Regions from separate parts of the Streptomyces sp. NPDC053493 genome, predicted to be linked through region 2. Evidence: riboswitches for the same ligand, from Rfam matches in the RefSeq annotation. Region 2 holds a riboswitch; the other holds the start of a gene.

Region 1 (9,998 bases), on a different contig from region 2:
CGGGCCGCTTCTCAGGAAGCGGTGCCCGGCCTGTCCACCAGTTCGATCTGGTCCACCGCGTTGCACCAGCGGCAGCGGACCGACTCGATGGTCTCACTGACCACCTCGCGCTCCTCGACCTTGGGCTCTCCGGCGAGGTCCAGATGGACGTACTCGACGACCTTGGACGAGCGGGTCACGTCGAAGCGGGTCAGATTGCCGCAGAGGGTGCAGCGCCAGCGGGTTTCGGCGGTCGGCAGGGGAACCGATGTCATCGTGCCGTCCTCTTTCCGTGCGAGGCTTACGGGCCCGCGGTGCGCCGTCGAACTGCGGGAGTACTGCCCGTAACCCTACGGCCTCCCGGGCACGCCGTGTCACGGCGAGGCACTCTGTCCAGGTGGGCCCTGGTACGCCATGATCTGTCCATGATCGACTGGCGGGGCGCGGCCCTGGGCGCCTGGCGGGGCGCCCGCAACGGGCCGACCGTGACCTACGCACTCATCGCCGCCTGCGTGCTGCTGTTCGCCGTGAGCCCGGTGTCGGGCCTGAACCCGGCACACGGCACGGGCGACGGCCTGCTCGCGGCGCAGAGCGCGTACTTCCAGCGCTGGGGCGTGATCCCGGCCGACCTCACCCAGGGCGAGCCGCGGGCCCTGCTCACCCCGCTGACCGCCCTCTTCGTGCACGGCAGCTGGCTGCACCTGCTGGGGAACATGCTGTTCCTTTACGTGTTCGGGGCGATGGCCGAGGAGCGGATGGGCGCCGTCACGTTCGGCCTGTTCTATCTGTCCTGCGGGGCGCTGGCGCTGCTCGGCTACGCGGTGGCGCACGCGGACAGCGCGCAGACGCTGGTCGGGGCGTCGGGAGCGATCTCCGGAGTGCTCGGCGCCTTCCTCTTCCTCTTCCCGCGCGCCCGGGTGACCAGCCTGTTCCCGTTCCTCTTCTTCCTGCCGCTGCGCTTCCCGGCGTGGATCGTGCTGGTCTTCTGGTTCGTGCTCCAGTGGCTGGCGGCGCGCTCGGCGGGTTCGGGGCCGGGCGTGGCGTATCTGGCCCACGTGGTGGGCTTCGCGCTGGGCTTCGTCTTCGCGTGGGCCCGCTACAGAGGTGCCGATAGAGTGAAACCACCAGCCGCGGCCACCGAGGGAGAAAGCCAGCCGTGATCACCGCGATCGTGCTCATCAAGACCAGCGTGGACCGGATCCCCGAGATCGCCGAGGCGATCGCCGCGATCGACTCCGTCAGCGAGGTCTTCTCGGTCACCGGCACCTACGACCTCATCGCCATGGTCCGGGTGGGGCGCCACGACGACCTGGCCGACATCATCCCCGGCCAGATCTCCAAGATCCCCGGCGTCGAGGCCACCGACACCCATGTCGCCTTCCGCGCCTACTCCCAGCACGAGCTGGACGCGGCCTTCGCGATCGGCCTGGAGTCCTGAGGCACCCCCTACCCGAAACGACGAAGCCGGCCTCTCCCCCGCGGGAGGCCGGCTTCACCCGTACGAGGGAGTGATCAGCCGCGGTCCGGGACGCAGCGGCCGTCCTCGGTGCGGTACTTCCACTGGGCGCCGTCGCGGACCAGCTCCTTCACCGCGCCGACGAACCGCTCCACGTGCTCGTCGGGCGTGCCCGCGCCGAAGCTGACCCGGATGGCGTTGAGCGACCGCTCGCCGGGAGCGGCCTCCGGGGCGCCGCACTCGCCCGGGTCCTGCGGGTCGCTGCCGAGCAGGGTGCGCACCAGCGGGTGGGCGCAGAACAGGCCGTCGCGGACGCCGATGCCGTACTCGGCGGAGAGCGCGGCGGCGAAGTGCGAGCTGTTCCAGCCGTCGACGACGAAGGAGATGACACCGACGCGCGGGGCGTCGTCGCCGAAGAGCGAGAGCACCCGCACCTCGGGCACCTCGGCCAGGCCCTCGCGGACCTTGGCGATCAGATGCCGCTCGCGGGCGACGAGGGAGTCGAAGCCGGCCTCGGTGAGCGCCTTGCAGGCGGAGGCGATGGAGTAGACGCCGATGACGTTGGGCGAGCCGGCCTCGTGCCGGGCCGCGGTGGTGTGCCACTCCACGTCCACACCACCGTCGGCCCGGCGGGCCACCTTGCGGGAGGCGCCGCCGCCCGCGAGGTAGGGCTCGGCGTCCTGGAGCCAGTCGGCGCGGCCGGCGAGGACGCCGGAGCCGAACGGCGCGTACAGCTTGTGCCCGGAGAAGGCGACCCAGTCCACGTCCAACTCCTTTACGGAGACGGGGTGGTGGGGCGCCAGCTGGGCGGCGTCCAGGACGATCCGCGCGCCGTGCGCGTGCGCGGCGGCGGCCAGTTCCGCGACCGGCCACAGTTCGCCGGTGACGTTGGAGGCGCCGGTCACGCAGACCAGGGCGGGCCCGTACGGGTCGCGGTCGGCGAGCGCGCGCTCCAGGGTCGCGACGGCCTGCTGCGGGGTGCGCGGCGCGTTGAGGTAGGTGACCCGGGCGTCCCGCCACGGCAGCAGCGAGGCGTGGTGCTCGGTCTCGAAGACGAAGACCTGGCAGTCGGCCGGGACCACCTGGGCCAGCAGGTTGAGCGAGTCGGTGGTGGAGCGGGTGAAGACGACCTGGTCGTCCGGGCGGCAGTCGAGGAAGGCGGCGACGGTGGCGCGGCTGTTCTCGAAGAGGTCGGTGGAGAGCTGGGAGAGGTATCCGGCGCCGCGGTGGACGCTGCCGTAGTAGGGGGCGTACGCGGCGACGTCGTCCCACACGCGCTGGAGGGCCGGGGCGCTGGCGGCGTAGTCGAGCGCCGCGTAGCTGACCTCGCCGCCGGTGACGAGCGGGACGGTGACGTCACGGCCGAGGACCGGCAGCGGGGCGTCGCAGCAGGGGTCGGCGGACTCGGCGGTGGTGGCGGAAGCCGAAGCGGTGGCGGAAGCGGCGGTGGTGGCGGCGGCGTTCGGGCGTGCGGACATGACGGTGTCTCCCGGCGTGACTGGGCGCGAAAAGGCGTGAAGGAGCCCGCGGGCGGCAGCACGGAACGGGGCGCCGCGTACGGGTGTGGGATGGAGAAAGGGGCCGGAGGGCCCTAGCGCATTCGCTTGCTCACGAGACAACGCTCCCTAGAGGACCAAGGACCCCAAGGTGTGCGCAGGGGTCCGCGCTTGCCGCAGGCTTCTGCTCGTACGGCCTGGTCTTCACCCGGGGCACCCCGCCACGGACGGAGGGTTGCCGGACAGCCAGCCGGGGCTTTGTCGCTGTCACTCATGACCTGCCACAGAACCTATGCCAGACGATCACGACGACGCAACCCCGTCCCGGTATCCGGGACGGGGTTGCGTCAGGTGTGCCGGCGGCCTCGGGCGGCCGCGCGCGGACGGCTCAGGCGTTGCTGGCCGCGATCCAGCGGTCGAGGGCCCGGCGGGCGGCGCCCGAGTCGATCGCCTCGGCCGCCTTGTCCATGCCGGCCCGCAGCCGCTCGGCCAGGCTGCCCTCGCCCGGCTCCAGGGCGGTCAGCGCCGCCGCCGCGTTGAGCAGCACGGCGTCGCGCACCGGCCCGGTCTCGCCGGCGAGCAGCCGCCGGGCGACGTCGGCGTTGAACGACGGGTCGCCGCCGCGCAGGGCGTCCAGCGGCACGAGCTCGATGCCGACGTCGCGCGGGTCGAAGCGCTCCTCGGCGACCGAACCGTCGCGGACCACCCAGACCCGGGAGGTGGCGGTGGTCGTCAGCTCGTCCAGTCCGTCGTCACCGCGGAAGACCAGGGCCGAGTTGCCGCGCTCGGCGAGCACACCGGCCACGATCGGCGCCATGCGCGGGTCGGCGACGCCGACGGCCTGGGCCCGCACCTTGGCCGGGTTGGTCAGCGGACCGAGCACGTTGAAGGTGGTCCGGATGCCCAGCTGGCCGCGGGCCGCGGCGACGTGCCGCAGCGACGGGTGGAACTTCACCGCGAAGCAGATGGTGATGCCGGCCTCGTCGGCGACCTCGGCCACCCGCCGCGGCGTCAGGTTCAGATTGATGCCGAGCTTCTCCAGGACGTCGGAGGAGCCGGAGGCGGAGGACGCGGCGCGGTTGCCGTGCTTGACGACCTTGGCGCCCGTGCCGGCGACCACGATCGACGCCATGGTGGAGATGTTCACGGTCTTGGCGCCGTCGCCGCCGGTGCCGACGATGTCGACGGCGGGCCCCGGCACCTCGATCACGTTCGCGTGCTCGTACATCGTGCGGACGAGACCGGTGATCTCGGCGACCGTCTCGCCCTTGGCCCGCAGCGCCACCATGAAGCCGGCGATCTGCGCGTCGGTCGCCTCGCCGCGCATGATCAGGTCCATCGCCCAGGCGGTGTCGTCGGCGGCGAGGTCGCGGCCCTCGAGCAGGCCGTTCAACAGGACGGGCCAGGAGCGGCCCGCCGCGGTGTCGCCTCCAGCGGGGTTCACAGCGCTCATGGTCGCTCCTGGTGTGTCCGTACGGCCTGCAAGGGTCGACTCCCACCCTATCGATCTCCGTGAACGGCAAAGAGCCCCGTCCATCGAATGGACGGGGCTCTCGCCGTGGCGAAACTACGAGGTCAGGTGATCAGTGGTGGCCGTGGCCGCTCGTGATCTCCTTGTACTCCTCGGCGGTGGGCTTGGCGATCTGGTTGTCCGCACCGTAGTAGCCCTTGTTGAGCTTGACCCGGAGCTTCTCCATACGGCCGATCTTGCGCTCCACGCCGTTCTCGTCGACGGCCGGCGGAAGCTCCGCGGGCTCGTACTGCTCGTGCGCCGTGAGCTTGTAGCGCTCACCCTGGCTGAGCGGCTGGTGGACCTCGACGAACTCACCGTGCGGCAGGCGCTTGATGATGCCGGACTCGCGGCCGTGCAGCACCTTGTCCTTGTCCCGGCGCTGGAGGCCGAGGCAGATCCGCTTGGTGACGATGAACGCGATGACCGGTCCGACGAAGAAGAAGATGCGGACGAACCAGGTGATCGAGTTCAGCGACAGGTGGAAGTGCGTGGCCCACAGGTCGTTGCCACCACCGACGAGCATGACCATGTACGCGGTGATCCAGGCGACACCGAAGGCGGTGCGCGTCGGAGCGTTGCGCGGGCGCTGCGCGATGTGGTGCTCGCGCTTGTCGCCCGTGATCCAGGACTCGATGAAGGGGTAGACCGCGATCGCCGCGAGCACCGCCGGGAAGATCGCCAGCGGGATCATCACGCCGAGGACCAGCGTGTGGCCCCACAGGTTGATCTCCCAGCCCGGCATGACACGGATCAGACCCTCGGCGAAGCCCATGTACCAGTCGGGCTGGGCGCCGGTGGACACCTGGTCCGGGCGGTACGGGCCGATGGCCCAGATCGGGTTGATCGAGGCGATCGCCGCGATGACCGCGATGACACCGAAGACCAGGAAGAAGAAGCCTCCGGCCTTCGCCATGTACACCGGCAGCAGCGGCATGCCGACGACGTTCTTGTTCGTACGGCCGGGGCCCTCGAAGTGCGTGTGCTTGTGGACGAACACCAGGATGAGGTGCGCGACCACCAGGCCGAGCATGATGCCCGGGAGCAGCAGCACGTGCGCCGAGTAGAACCGGGCGACGAAGTCGCCGCCGGGGAACTCGCCGCCGAACAGGAACATCGACAGGTACGTGCCGACGATCGGCACGGACAGGATCGCGCCCTGCATGAAGCGGACACCGGTGCCGGAGAGCAGGTCGTCCGGGAGCGAGTAACCGGTGAAGCCGGTGAACATGCCCAGGAAGAACAGCAGGAAGCCGAACAGCCAGTTGATCTCACGCGGCTTGCGGAACGCGCCGGTGAAGAACACGCGCATCATGTGCACGAACATGCCGGCGAGGAAGATCAGCGCCGCCCAGTGGTGGATCTGCCGGATGAGCAGACCACCGCGCACCTCGAAGGAGATGTGCATGGTCGAGTTGAACGCCTCGGACATCAGCTGTCCCTGGAGCGGGACGTACGAGCCGGCGTACTCCACCTCGTTCATCGACGGGTGGAAGAACATCGTCAGATAGACGCCCGTCAGGATGATGATGAGGAAGCTGTAGAGGCAGACCTCGCCCAGCATGAAGGACCAGTGGTCCGGGAAGATCTTCCGCATGTTGGCCTTGGCCAGCGTGTAGATCCCCAGGCGGCCGTCGGCCCAGTCGGCGATCCGCTCACCGGCGGGCGCCTTCTTCTGCGTGTTGGTCACAGTGCTCATCCGCGCTCCCAGAAAGCGGGGCCGACGGGCTCTTCGAAGTCGCCGTGCGCCTCGAGGAAGCCCTTGTCGTTCACGCCGATCCGCAGCTGCGGCAGAGCGTGGCCGGCCGGGCCGAAGATGACGCGGGCGCCGTCGGACAGGTCGAAGGTGGACTGGTGGCACGGGCAGAGCACGTGGTGCGTCTGCTGCTCGTACAGCGAGATCGGGCAGCCGACGTGGGTGCAGATCTTCGAGAAGGCGACGATGCCCTCGTGCGACCACTCGAGCTCGCGCTTGTCCTTGATGTCGTCCGGCTGAATGCGGACGATCATCAGGGCGGCCTTGGCGATCTCGGTCTGGAAGTGCTCGTCGTGCTCCGAGAGGCCCTCGGGCATCGCGAAGGTCAGCGAACCGACGGCGACGTCCTCGGGACGCAGCGGCTCGTGCGTGTTCATGTTGATGAGCAGCTTGCCCTTGGCCCACATCGTGGAGCGCAGCTTCTTCTCGGGCAGCGGACCCATGTCACGCAGCAGCACGACGCCGGAGAGCGGCACCAGGGCCAGCGCGCCGAACAGCGTGTTGCGGATCAGCTTGCGGCGGCCGAAGCCGGACTCGGCGGCACCGGCCGCGAAGTCCGCCATGACCTTCGCCTTGACCTCCGGCGACGCCTCCATCGGGTGACGCTCGTCGGCGACCTCGACGTCGGACATCAGGGTGCGGGCCCAGTGGACCGCGCCCGCGCCGATGAAGAACAGGGCCGCGCCGAGGGTCCAGCCCAGGGCGAAGTTGAGCGCGGACACCCGGCCGAACGGCCAGATGTACACGATCTTGTCGACCGGGAAGATCACGTACGAGGCGATGAAGCCGATCGTGGCCAGCATCGACAGCGTGAACATGAAGGCGATCGCGCGCTCGGACCGCTTGGCGGCCCGCTCGTCGATGTCCTGGATGCGCGGCTTGTGGGGCGGGAGGCCCGGGTCGGCGAACGGGTCGTCGGCGACCTTCACCGCGCCGTGCGCGGTGTCCTGCACGGTGGGCAGGTTCTCTTCTGGATTCTCTTGGGTACTCATGACTTCTTGGCCTTAGCGGTGTGGGCCGCGACCCAGATGGCAACTGCGATCAGCGCGCCCAGTCCGAAGATCCACGCGAACAGACCCTCGCTGACGGGGCCGAGGCCACCCAGCTTGAGACCACCCGGGTTGTCGGCCTTGTCGCTGTTCACGGCCTGGACGTAGGCGATGATGTCCTTCTTCTGCTTCTCCGGCATCGTCGTGTCGGGGAAGGAGGGCATGTTCTGCGGGCCGGTCTGCATGGCCTCGTAGAGGTGCTTCGGGTCCACGCCTTCGAGGCTCGGGGCGTACTTGCCGTAGGTCAGCGCGCCACCCTCGCCGGTGAAGTTGTGGCACTGGGCGCAGTTCGAGCGGAACAGCTCGCCGCCCTTGGCGATGTCGGCGCCCTCAGGGCTGTACTGGTTGGCCTTCGGCACGGCCGGGCCGGCACCGAGGGAGGCGACGTACGCCGCAAGCTGGTCGATCTGCGCCTGCGTGTAGATGACCTTCTTCCTCGGGACCTGGGCGCCGGGCTGCTGGGCCGGCATACGGCCGGTGCCGACCTGGAAGTCCACGGCCGCCGAGCCCACGCCGACCAGGGACGGGCCGTCAGAGGTGCCCTGACCGCCGGTTCCGTGGCAGCTGGCACACCCGACGGAGTAGAGCTTCTTGCCCTCCTCGATGGCCAGGGACTGGGCGGTTTCGTCGGCCTTGGCCGTGCCCGCGGGCGCGAACGCGGCGTACAGCCCCCCAGTTGCCGCCAGCGCGAGAAGTAGGACGACGACCGCCGCCAGCGGATGGCGTCGTCGTGCGGAGAGCTTTTTCACGGATTACCCCGGTGTCAGGATCTTCTGCGTCGATGCTTGCTGGATGTGTCGGTCCGCCCGGAAGCGGTGTCCGACTACTTGATCAAGTAGATCGTGGCGAAGAGGCCGATCCAGACGACATCGACGAAGTGCCAGTAGTAGGACACGACGATGGCGGCGGTTGCCTGCTCGTGAGTGAACCTCTTGGCGGCGTACGTCCGGCCCAGGACCAGCAGGAAGGCGATGAGACCGCCCGTCACGTGCAGGCCGTGGAAGCCGGTGGTCAGGTAGAACACCGTGCCGTACGGGTCGGAGGACAGCGAGAGGCCGTCCTTCTTGACCAGCTCGGTGTACTCGAAGACCTGGCCGCCGATGAAGATCGCGCCCATCACGAACGTGATGACGAACCACGTCCGGAGCTTCTTCACGTCACCGCGCTCGGCGGCGAAGACGCCGAGCTGGCAGGTGAGGGAGGAGAGCACCAGGATCGTGGTGTTCGTCGCGGAGAACGGAAGGTTCAAGGCCTCGGCCTTTTCCGCCCAGAACTCCGCGCCCATCACGGATCGCAGGGTGAAGTACATCGCGAAGAGGGCCGCGAAGAACATCAGCTCGGAACTCAGCCAGATGATGGTTCCGACGCTGGTGAGGTTCGGTCGATTGACCGACGGGTGCGCGTGCCCGGTATCTACTGTCGTTACTGTCGCCACGACCGACATTATGTCGGTCGCTTATCCCGCCCTCACTCCGGGGGGTGCCGTTCGGAGTGTCCGGGGCCCGTGTCCAGCCCGAACGGCCCATCCGAGCGGCGTTCCGCCACCCTTCGAACAGGTGTTGAACGGGTGTTGACGGGGTGTGGACCGGAGTAGCATCCGCGCCAACGACCGACCACCTTCACGGAGGAACGATGCAGTCGAGCGCCACGGTCCTGGTCTACAGCGACGACGCGAACACCCGCGCGCAGGTCCGCCTCGCGGCCGGCCGCAGGCCCGCGGCGGACGTTCCCCCGGTCGAGTTCGTGGAGTGCGCGACGTTGCCGGCGGTGCTCGCGGCGCTGGACGAGGGCGGCATCGACGTGTGCGTGCTCGACGGCGAGGCGGTGCCGGCGGGCGGCATGGGCGTGTGCCGGCAGATCAAGGACGAGATCTTCCGCTGCCCGCCGGTGCTGCTGCTCATCGGCCGCCCGCAGGACGCCTGGCTGGCCACCTGGAGCCGCGCGGACGCCGCGGTCACCCTCCCGATCGAGCCGGTGGACTTCGCGGCGTCCCTGGCCTCCTTGCTGCGCTCCCGCCTCTCGCTGCCCTGCTGAACGGGGCTCGGTTCGCCTCCGGGCGCCTTCGGCGGGCGTCGACGGTCGACCGTGCTCGGCCCTCGTACCTCGGGCCTGCGCGCGCTCTCCCTTTCGACGCCCGCGGCGCCCTTCGGCTCACTCGCCCCTGGTCGACCGTCGGCGCACGTCTGAGGCGCCCGGAGGCGAACCGAGCCTCTAGAGAGACGGCCTGAGGCGGGCCTTGGCGTCCTCGGTGGCGGTCGGGTTGGTGCCGTCCGTCACCAGGGCGCTGCCGTGGCGCCACTTGTCCCAGGACAGGTTCCAGTCGCCGAAGCCGTTGCCGAAGGTGTCCATCGTGTCGCCGTAGCTGTTGACGACGCTGACGATGTCGCCCGGGCTGACCGTCTTGAAGAACCAGGCCGCGTTGTCGGTCGACATGCCGACGCAGCCGTGGCTGACGTTGTCGACGCCCTGGGAGCCGACGGACCACGGGGCGGCGTGGACGTACTCGCCGCTCCAGGTGACCCGGGTGGCGTAGTAGACGGGCAGGTCGTACGACTCGGAGCTGCCCTCCGCGATGCCGACGGTGGTGCTGCGCATCCGGACGAAGTACTCCTTGCCGAGGACCACCTTGATGCCGTTTCGGGTGGAGAAGCCCGGTTTTCCGGTGGTCACCGGAATGGTGTTGATCACTTCTCCGTTGCGGCGCACCGTCATGTAGTGGGAGCCGGCGTCCGCGACGGCCTCGATGCGGTCG
Region 2 (9,998 bases):
CCGGCCTCCCACAGGTCGGTCAACGCCTTCACGGGCACTCGATTGGCCTCGATCACGGGCAAGCCGTGACCGAACCGTGGATCGATCACGACCGGCACGGAAGAGGGGTACTGCCGTAGCCGGAGACTGGACGGAAACTCGTCGCCCGCGTCCCAGGACAGATAGCGCAGGTAGTCCGCGACGACTTCCCGGATCGGAGCCTGCCCGTCGCGGACCCTGCGCAGGTCGTCGGGAGCGTGCTCGATGAAGATGTCCACGCCGTCCGTGGCGATGCGGCGGGAGACCAGGCCGTACGGCGTGGCGAAGGCCGCGCGGACGGCTCCGGCCGCCTCGCGGATCTCGCTCATCCTGAGGCCGAGCTCTCGCAGTGACCGCAGGACGTACGCCTCGGCCACGGCGACGAACGGCACCGAGGGCTGCCCGCGCCGAGCGGGTTCGACGCTGTGGACGAGCGGCGCTCCGGCCGCCTTCCCGTGCAGCCAGCTGTTGAGGGTGGAGGGAGGAATCTGAAGGCAGGAGGAGGTTTCCGTAGGCGTGAGGAGCCCGTCCGTGAACCGGTCGATCATGGCCACCCTCCTCCCTGCCGTTGGCGAGTGCTCGAATCCTTCCACACCGATCCTCCCCGCGCGGTGCCTCTCGTGCACCCTCGGCCGAGGCGGCCGGGCGCCCGCGGCTACCACCTGAACACCGCCCACACCGTCTTTCCGAGAGGTCGGTCGTCGACGCCCCACTCGGCGACGCGCTCGTCGAGTACGTACAGGCCGCGGCCGCGTTTGCGATCTGTCGATTCCGGTTTGGCCCTGGGGCGACGGCGATTGGGGTCGTGCACCTCGACGCGGAGGGTGTCGGGGCGGGCGTCCAGGACCACGCGTAAGGAGTCACCGGGCTCCGTGCCGTAGCGAATGGCATTGGTGACCAGCTCGGAGACGACGAGTTGGACGGAATGCAGCTCGTCGGGTGTGAGGTTCGGTGCGCGGTCGCCGACGACGGCCCTCGCGAAGGCCCGGGCGGCCCTTGCCGATTCGGGTGCTCCGGGGAAGGTCTGCTGTACGGGCTGAGGCGTGGCGTTGGTGGCTGAGCGCATGGCGCCTTCCCTTGGTGACTGGAGGTCGCGGCTCGGCGACGGCTCGACGAAGCGGACCACGATCAGGCTCCATCACCTTAAGGGCAGACGGCCATAAGCGGCAAGCACTTATGGATTCGCGGCGCGGGAGGAGCGAAGAAGTAGGGTCACTGACAACGACGAGCAGGAGGTGGGAACATGGCGGGCGATGCGTGGATCAGTGAGACCGCGCCGTACCTGGCCCCGCGCGAGCCCGGCCAGAGCGACGCGTGGACCGACGAGGCCGCTCGCCGCGGCCGTCGCGGCGGTCAACGGCTGTTGCAGGCGGGCGAAGTGGACGCTCCCGACGCTGTTCGCACCGCCCTGCGGTTGTCCGCCACCGAGCGCGTGATCGTCAGGCGTCGGCTGATCCAGCTCGACGACCGGCCGGTGGAGCTGGCCGACTCGTACTACCCGGTCTCCGTCGCCGGAGGCACGCCGCTGGCCGAACCACGCAAGGTGCCCGGCGGCGCCGTCACGCTGCTCAAGGAGCTGGGGTACACCGGCGCCGAGGTCGTGGAGGACGTGAGCGCCGACCTCGCCACCTCGGAGGAGCGCGAGCATCTGGACCTGCCGCAGGGCAGTGCCGTCCTCCGCTTGCTCCGCCTGACGCGGACCGCCGACGGGACGCCGATGGAGGTCTCCGTGATGACCATGCCGGCCGGCAGACACCTCACGTATCGGCTCGGAAAGCGGGGCGAGTGATGGCGAAGGAGTTCAAGGACCCGAGATCGCCGCACCAGAAGATCGCGGCGGAGCTTCGACGGCAGATCACCCGCGGAGACCTCCCTCCGGGGAGCAAGCTGGGCTCGACGGCCGAGTTGATGGAGCAGTACGGCGGCGTGGCCAACACGACCGTCCAGAAGGCCCTCCAGTCTCTGAAGGCCGAGGGACTTCTCGAAGGGCTTCCGGGCAAGGGCGTATACGTGCGGCAGCACGCGCAGCAGTCCGTCGAGCCGATCGCCTACCTCAGGCCTGCCGGGCAGGGCGAGCCCTACCCGTGGTTGTCCGAGGCCGCGAAACGCCGGCAGGTCGGCAGGACTCAGCTCCTCGACGTCGAGGTCGTCGTACCGCCGAAGGAAGTGGCCGAAGCGCTGGGGCTGGAGGACGGCGAACGTGCCGTGCTCCGCAAGCAGATCCTCTTTCTGGACGAGGAGCCGACAGAACTCACGAGGTCCTACTACCCGCTGGGCCTGGCCGAAGGCACGGCCATCCTGGAGAGGAAGCGGATCCGAGGCGGTACGCCGGCGCTGCTCGACTCGATGGGGTACCCGCCCCGGGAGTTCGTGGACGAGCTGTCGTCCGAGATTCCGACGGAGGAAGAGGTCGTGGCGCTGGAGCTGCCGAAGGACATGCCCGTTCTGGTCGCCTTCCGGGTGGTCTATTCCGACGCCCGCCGTCCGATCGAGGTCACTCTGATGACGAAGGCGGCGCACCGTTATCGGATGCGCTACCACCTGCCGGTGACCTAGGCCGGGCCCGGCGAAGGGTTCGGAAGGCGGAAAGGGAGGCGCGACCGGGGGCGCGTCCGGGAGTACCTGTCGACTCGGCGCGTCGCATGGGAGGCCGACGACGCGAAGGCAGGGCAAGGGGTGGCCACGGCCGCCGAGAACTACGCCGCATACCTCGACGGCGAGCTTGCCGAACACCTCCGCGTCTATCTCTTCTGGATCGAGGAGCGACGCTCTCCCACGACGGCGGACCGTCTGCCGCAGCTCTAGCCGCCGTCGGACGTCATGGCCCGGGCAGGTCTACGACTCCGCGCGCAGCGCGTTGAGCTGGTTCAGGAACCAGCGGCGGGGTGGGAGGGTGGTGGCGGCGGTGGCGAGGCGCTTGGTGCGGTCGGCGCGTTCGGGGGACGGCATGGAGAGGGCCTCGTGGAGGGCCTCCGCGGTCTGGGTGATGTCGTAGGGGTTCACCGTGAGGGCGTCGGCGCGCAGCTCCTCGTAGGCGCCGGCCTCCCGGGACAGGACCAGGGCGCAGCCCTGCTCGGAGACGACCGGGATCTCCTTGGCGACCAGGTTCATGCCGTCGCGGACCGGGTTGACGAGGGCCACGTCGGCCATGCGGTACGCGGCGAGGGAGCGGGTGAAGTCGTCCTGGACGGAGACCAGGACCGGCTGCCAGTCGGGCGTGCCGAACTCCGCGTTGACCGCCTCGGCCAGCTCGGCCACCGCGGCCGTGTACGAGCGGTAGACCTCCAGGTCCTGGCGGGACGGGTAGGCGGAGGCGAGGTGGACGACCCGGCCGCGCCATTCGGGGCGCTCGGTGAGCAGCTCCCGGTAGGCGAGCAGGCCGCGCAGGATGTTCTTGGACAGTTCCGTACGGTCGACGCGGACGATCGTCTTCCGGTCGCCCACCTCGGCGCGCAGCGCGGCGAGCCGTTCGTCGACCTCGGGACGGTAGGCGAGGCCGCGCAACTCGTCGGCGTCGACGCCGAGCGGGTGCACCGCGACCCGGGTGCCGCCCGCGGCCCGCTCGACCAGCGGGTCGGCGCGGAAGGCGTCGGCCCAGGCGTGGGTGTGGAAGCCGACCTCGTCCGCGCCGAGCATGCCCTCGACCAGCTCGTGGTGGACGTCGTCCGGCAGCATGCCGAGATAGGCGGGCGAGGCCCACGGCGTGTGGGTGAAGTGGGAGATCCGCAGGTCCGGCCGCAGCGCCCGCAGCTGCCCCGGGACCAGGGCCAGGTGGTAGTCCTGCACGAGCACCGCCGCGCCCTCGTCGGCCGCCTCGGCGAGGGCCTCGGCGAAGGCGCGGTTGTAGGAGCGGTAGGAGGCCCAGCGGCGGCGGAAGCCGGCGTCGAAAACGGGCTCGCGCGGGATGTCGTAGAGGTGGTGGTGGAGGAACCACAGCACCGAGTTCGCGATGCCGTTGTACGCGTCGGCGTACACGTCCGGGTCGATGTCCAGCATCCGCACGCCCGGCTCGGCGATCCCGCGCCGCACCGCCTCCCGGTCGCCGGCGCCGAGCGCCGCGCACACCCACAGGCTGTCGTCCGCCGAGCCCTCCGACGAGACGGCGCTCAGGCCCGAGACGAGTCCGCCGCCGCCCCGGCGGGTGTCCAGCGAACCGTCCTCCCGGACGGTGTAGGAGACCGGGCCGCGGTTCGATGCCACCAGCACAGAAGCCATATGGCGAACCTAGCCCGTCCCGTAAACGCTCAAACGTGCGGATGGGAGACAGGGCGCGGAGCGCGCCGGGAGTGCGCCGGGCGGGCGGGCTCGTCTCACGGGTCGCGGCGGCCCGCCCGTACCGCCGCCAGCGCCACCGCTCCCGCCGCCGACAGGGCGAGGAGCAGTCCGACCACCAGCCACAGATTGGCATGCCACAGATTCGTATGATCCATGACATGAAAATCTAGGAAGAAAAGGTACGGATCGGGTGTCACGCCACGCGGCGGCGCTCCGCGTACTCCGCGACCTCCGTCATCGGCGGCCGCTCCTCCGTGTCCACCGGGTAGGTGTGCGGCAGGAAGCCGTGCTCGCCGCGCTCGAACTGGGTGAGCCGCGGCCGCACCAGATGCCCGCGCGAGAGCCGCAGCTGCGCCGTACGGTAGATCGCCGCCGCCATCCGGCCGAGCGCCTGGCCGTCCTGGTGGCGGTGCTTGCGCACTCCCACGTCCACCTGTGCGAGCGCGTCCAGGCCCACCGTGTGCAGCGCGTCCACCAGCAGACCCAGCTCCACTCCGTAACCGACCGGGAACGGCAGCCGCTCGAGCAGCGAGCGCCGCGCCGCGTACTCGCCGCCCAGCGGCTGCACGAAACCGGCCAGCTGCGGCCAGTGCAGATTGAGCAGCGGGCGGGCCACCAGCTCCGTCACCCGGCCGCCCTGACCGGGAGCGTCGCCGAGCGGGCGGTCGTACATCGCCTTCACCAGGTCCACGCCGGGATCGGTGAGCAGCGGGCCCACGATCCCCGACACGAAGTCCGCCGAGAAGTCCCTCAGGTCCGCGTCCACGAAGCACACCACGTCCCCGCCGGTCACCATCAGTGACCGCCACAGCACCTCGCCCTTGCCCGGCACCGCGGGTATGCGGGGCAGGATCGCGTCCCGCGCCACCACCCGCGCCCCGGCGGCCGCCGCGACCTCGGCCGTCCGGTCCGTGGAACCGGAGTCCACCACCACCAGCTCGTCGACCAGCGGCACCGCGTCCGTCATCAGCTCGCGGCGGATCACGTCGACGATCGCGCCGACCGTCGCCTCCTCGTTCAGGGCGGGCAGCACGACACTGACCGTCGTACCCCGCTTGGCGGCCAGGATCCGCTCCAGCGGACGGTCGGCCACCGACCAGGACCGCCGGCCCAGCCAGCGCTCCACTTCTTCCAGCAACGTGATCTCCATCTCGCGGATCGGACGACCGTCTCCACCTTCGAAGGCTTCGGTTACAGTCTTGAACAACGCGGAAGCCCGATGCATGTCGGGGTGCCGACCGCGATCCACAATCGAATACCGCTCATCCAGAGGGGCAGAGGGAAACGGCCCGTTGAAGCCCCGGCAACCCTCCAGTCGGTTCTCGTCCTCCAGCGAGGTCCCCGGCTAGGGAAGGTGCCAAATCCGTCTCATGGCGAAATGCGTCATGAGGAAGATGAGGAGAAAGGGCCTCGCCTCCATGGCTGTACAGACTGTCGCACCCGGAACCACCGTCGACCTCGGTCCCGCGTCCGGGCTCTCCTGCCGCGAATGCGGCGAGCACTTCCCGCTCGGCCCGATCTTCGCCTGTGAGCTCTGTTTCGGCCCGCTCGAAGTCGCCTACGACCTGCCCACCGGCGACCCCGAGGCGCTGCGCAAGCGCATCGAGGCCGGGCCCGCCAACATCTGGCGCTACGCCCCGCTGCTGCCCGTCCCCGCCGACGTCGCCGAGAAGCCCAACCTGAACCCCGGCTGGACCAAGCTCGTCCAGGCCGACAACCTCGCCCGCGAGATCGGCGTCGAGCCCGGCAAGCTGTACGTCAAGGACGACTCCGGCAACCCGACCCACTCCTTCAAGGACCGGGTCGTCGCCCAGGCCCTCGAGGCCGCCCGCGCCTTCGGTTTCACCACGCTGTCCTGCTCCTCCACCGGCAACCTGGCCGGCGCCGTCGGCGCCGCCGCCGCCCGGGCCGGCTTCCGCTCCTGCGTGTTCATCCCGCACGACCTGGAGCAGGGCAAGGTCGTCATGGCCGGTGTCTACGGCGGTGACCTCGTCGCCATCGAGGGCAACTACGACGACGTCAACCGCTTCTGCTCGGAGCTCATCGGCGACCCGCTCGGCGAGGGCTGGGGCTTCGTGAACGTCAACCTCCGCCCGTACTACGGCGAGGGCTCGAAGACGCTCGCGTACGAGATCTGCGAGCAGCTCGGCTGGGTCATCCCCGACCAGCTGGTCATCCCGATCGCCTCCGGCTCCCAGCTCACCAAGATCGACAAGGGTCTGCAGGAGCTCATCAAGCTGGGCCTGGTCGAGGACAAGCCGTACAAGATCTTCGGCGCCCAGGCCGAGGGCTGCTCCCCGGTCTCCGCCGCCTTCAAGGCCGGCCACGACGTGGTGCGCCCGCAGAAGCCGAACACCATCGCCAAGTCGCTGGCGATCGGCAACCCGGCCGACGGCCCGTACGTGCTCGACATCGCCCGCCGCACCGGCGGCGCCGTGGAGGACGTCAACGACGACCAGGTCGTCGACGCGATCAAGCTGCTCGCGCAGACCGAGGGCATCTTCGCCGAGACCGCCGGCGGCGTGACCGTCGGCGTCACGCGCAAGCTGGTCGAGAACGGTCTGCTCGACCCGACGCTGACGACGGTGGTCCTCAACACCGGCGACGGCCTCAAGACCCTGGACGCCGTGGCCGACAGCTCGCAGGCGACCGCCACCATCCGCCCCAGCCTCGACGCGTTCCGCGACGCCGGCCTGGCCCACTGAAAGGTACGTAGACAGACATGGCCGTGAACGTCCGCATCCCCACCATCCTCCGCACCTACACGGGCGGCCAGGCCGAGGTCGCCGCCGAGGGCGCGACCCTCGCCGAGGTCATCGCCGACCTGGAGAAGAACCACGCCGGCATCGCCGCCCGCGTCCTGGACGACCAGGGCAAGCTGCGCCGCTTCGTCAACGTGTACGTGAACGACGACGACGTCCGCTTCGAGCAGGGCCTGGAGACGGCGACGCCGGACGGTGCGGGCGTCTCGATCATTCCCGCCGTGGCCGGCGGCTGCTGAGCCGTACCGGCGGCGCGCCGCGCGCACCACGCGTATCGAGTGCGCCGCGCGTACCGGTGGTACGCACCGCATCCTGAATTGCCCCTTCCGCCGGAGAAAGCGGAGGGGGCAATTCTGCATGGTTGAGCGCGGTAGAGTTGGGGAAGTCCCCTCAGCTGCTCATGCCAGGCGCATATGAAAACGCGTCCGCGCACGACAAGATGCAGCCAAAGTGCCCGTGCCTTGTGTACCTTCTGCGCGCTTTGCCGGGCCCGACTTGCCCCGGAATTCCGGGGATTCTCCCTAATTCCCCTTTCCGGCGTGCCCAGAATTCTCGTCCGATTGACCTGTTGCAGAGGGCAGTTGGGCAGATACATTCAGCCGCGGTCGACGCGTTCCGGCGCAGGGTCTGACCCGGGTCCGCGAAGTGCGGTCCCGCGCAAGGGCCAGTAATAGGGGAGTTAGGCATGGCTCAGGGCACCGTCAAGTGGTTCAACGCGGAGAAGGGCTACGGCTTCATCGCGGTCGACGGTGGTGCGGATGTTTTCGTCCACTACAGCGCGATCCAGATGGACGGCTACCGCACCCTCGAAGAGGGTCAGCGGGTCGAGTTCGAGATCTCGCAGGGCCAGAAGGGTCCGCAGGCGGACATGGTCAAGCTCGCCGTCTGAGCGCGGCGCGATCGGCCACCGACGCACTTCCGTCAAGGGGCCCGCATCCTGACCGGGATGCGGGCCCCTCGCGCGTTCCCGCGCGGAGGTCGCGGGGGCGGGGTGGGGAGATGCGTCAGGGGTGCTCGATCTGCGGGAGTCGCTTGCACTCTCCTAGGGCGAGTGCTAATCATTGGCGTTAGCACTCTGAAGGTGAGAGTGCTTACGAGGATCGGGCAGACGAGGTCGCCGGCCGCGTGGGGCAAGGAACCACACGGAGGGCGGGCCGTCCGTCGCGGGCGTCGGCGCGGTCCAGGAGCGTTATCCACCCCATGTCCGGGAGGACCACTTCACATGGCCAAGATCATCGCGTTCGACGAGGAGGCCCGGCGCGGTCTCGAGCGCGGCATGAACCAGCTCGCTGACGCCGTCAAGGTCACCCTCGGCCCGAAGGGTCGCAACGTCGTCCTCGAGAAGAAGTGGGGCGCCCCCACGATCACCAACGATGGTGTCTCCATCGCCAAGGAGATCGAGCTCGAGGACCCGTACGAGAAGATCGGCGCCGAGCTGGTCAAGGAAGTCGCCAAGAAGACGGACGACGTCGCCGGCGACGGTACGACCACCGCCACCGTTCTCGCCCAGGCGCTGGTCCGCGAGGGCCTGCGCAACGTCGCCGCCGGCGCCAACCCGATGGCCCTCAAGCGCGGCATCGAGAAGGCCGTCGAGGCCGTCTCCGGTGCGCTGCTCGACCAGGCCAAGGAGGTCGAGACCAAGGAGCAGATCGCCTCCACCGCCTCCATCTCCGCCGCCGACACCCAGATCGGCGAGCTCATCGCCGAGGCCATGGACAAGGTCGGCAAGGAAGGCGTCATCACGGTCGAGGAGTCCCAGACCTTCGGTCTGGAGCTCGAGCTCACCGAGGGCATGCGCTTCGACAAGGGCTACATCTCGGCGTACTTCGCGACCGACATGGAGCGCATGGAGGCCGCGCTCGAGGACCCGTACATCCTCATCGTCAACTCCAAGGTCTCCTCGGTGAAGGACCTGCTCCCGCTCCTCGAGAAGGTCATGCAGTCCGGCAAGCCGCTGCTGATCATCGCCGAGGACGTCGAGGGCGAGGCCCTGTCGACCCTGGTCGTCAACAAGATCCGCGGCACCTTCAAGTCCGTCGCCGTCAAGGCCCCGGGCTTCGGCGACCGCCGCAAGGCCATGCTGAACGACATCGCCATCCTCACCGGTGGCACGGTCATCTCCGAGGAGGTCGGCCTCAAGCTCGAGAACGCCGGCCTGGACCTCCTCGGCCGCGCCCGCAAGGTCGTCATCACCAAGGACGAGACCACCATCGTCGACGGTGCCGGTGACAGCGAGCAGGTCGCGGGCCGCGTGAACCAGATCCGCGCCGAGATCGAGAACAGCGACTCGGACTACGACCGCGAGAAGCTCCAGGAGCGCCTGGCGAAGCTCGCCGGTGGCGTCGCCGTCATCAAGGCCGGTGCCGCGACCGAGGTCGAGCTCAAGGAGCGCAAGCACCGCATCGAGGACGCCGTGCGCAACGCGAAGGCGGCCGTCGAGGAGGGCATCGTCGCCGGCGGTGGCGTCGCCCTGCTCCAGGCCTCCGCGGTCTTCGAGAAGCTCGAGCTCGACGGCGACGAGGCCACCGGTGCCAACGCCGTCAAGCTGGCCCTGGAGGCCCCGCTGAAGCAGATCGCCGTCAACGGTGGTCTCGAGGGCGGCGTCGTCGTGGAGAAGGTGCGCAACCTCCCCGTCGGCCACGGCCTGAACGCCGCGACCGGCGAGTACGTCGACATGATCGCCGAGGGCATCATCGACCCGGCCAAGGTGACGCGCTCCGCGCTGCAGAACGCGGCCTCCATCGCGGCCCTGTTCCTCACCACCGAGGCCGTCATCGCCGACAAGCCGGAGAAGGCCGCCGCGCCGGCCGGCGGCGGCATGCCGGGCGGTGACATGGACTTCTGATCCCGACGGATCGGTTGTTCATCGCTGAACGCGACCGAGGGCGGCACTCCCAGCCGGGGGTGCCGCCCTCGGGCGTTTCCACCGGCGCCGGCCGGCCC

The links. Region 2 has a riboswitch for S-adenosylmethionine ahead of thrC (threonine synthase). Riboswitches for the same ligand answer to the same signal wherever they lie in the genome.
Region 1: linked by a shared signal. The riboswitch ahead of ACIGO8_RS31615 (aminotransferase class V-fold PLP-dependent enzyme) and the one ahead of thrC (threonine synthase) in region 2 are both predicted to bind S-adenosylmethionine.

What each region holds. Positions count from the first base shown of each region.
Region 1 is NZ_JBITXS010000017.1:22,035-32,032, reverse strand. Features, by position in the region: gene ACIGO8_RS31630 (hypothetical protein) at 12-254, opposite strand; gene ACIGO8_RS31625 (rhomboid family intramembrane serine protease) at 405-1,139, shown strand; gene ACIGO8_RS31620 (Lrp/AsnC family transcriptional regulator) at 1,136-1,417, shown strand; gene ACIGO8_RS31615 (aminotransferase class V-fold PLP-dependent enzyme) at 1,492-2,913, opposite strand; SAM riboswitch class IV at 3,094-3,210, opposite strand; gene trpD (anthranilate phosphoribosyltransferase) at 3,320-4,384, opposite strand; gene ACIGO8_RS31605 (cytochrome bc complex cytochrome b subunit) at 4,515-6,140, opposite strand; gene ACIGO8_RS31600 (Rieske 2Fe-2S domain-containing protein) at 6,137-7,189, opposite strand; gene ACIGO8_RS31595 (c-type cytochrome) at 7,186-7,995, opposite strand; gene ACIGO8_RS31590 (heme-copper oxidase subunit III) at 8,070-8,690, opposite strand; gene ACIGO8_RS31585 (hypothetical protein) at 8,879-9,280, shown strand; gene ACIGO8_RS31580 (Ig-like domain-containing protein) at 9,458-9,998, opposite strand, start outside.
Region 2 is NZ_JBITXS010000005.1:357,647-367,644, reverse strand. Features, by position in the region: gene ACIGO8_RS17945 (DUF433 domain-containing protein) at 1-566, opposite strand, end outside; gene ACIGO8_RS17940 (ATP-binding protein) at 674-1,084, opposite strand; gene ACIGO8_RS17935 (GntR family transcriptional regulator) at 1,262-1,807, shown strand; gene ACIGO8_RS17930 (GntR family transcriptional regulator) at 1,807-2,574, shown strand; gene ACIGO8_RS17925 (hypothetical protein) at 2,695-2,823, shown strand; gene ACIGO8_RS17920 (trehalose-6-phosphate synthase) at 2,854-4,233, opposite strand; gene ACIGO8_RS17915 (glucosyl-3-phosphoglycerate synthase) at 4,487-5,431, opposite strand; SAM riboswitch class I at 5,553-5,694, shown strand; gene thrC (threonine synthase) at 5,688-6,998, shown strand; gene ACIGO8_RS17905 (MoaD/ThiS family protein) at 7,016-7,294, shown strand; gene ACIGO8_RS17900 (cold-shock protein) at 7,741-7,944, shown strand; gene groL (chaperonin GroEL) at 8,278-9,900, shown strand.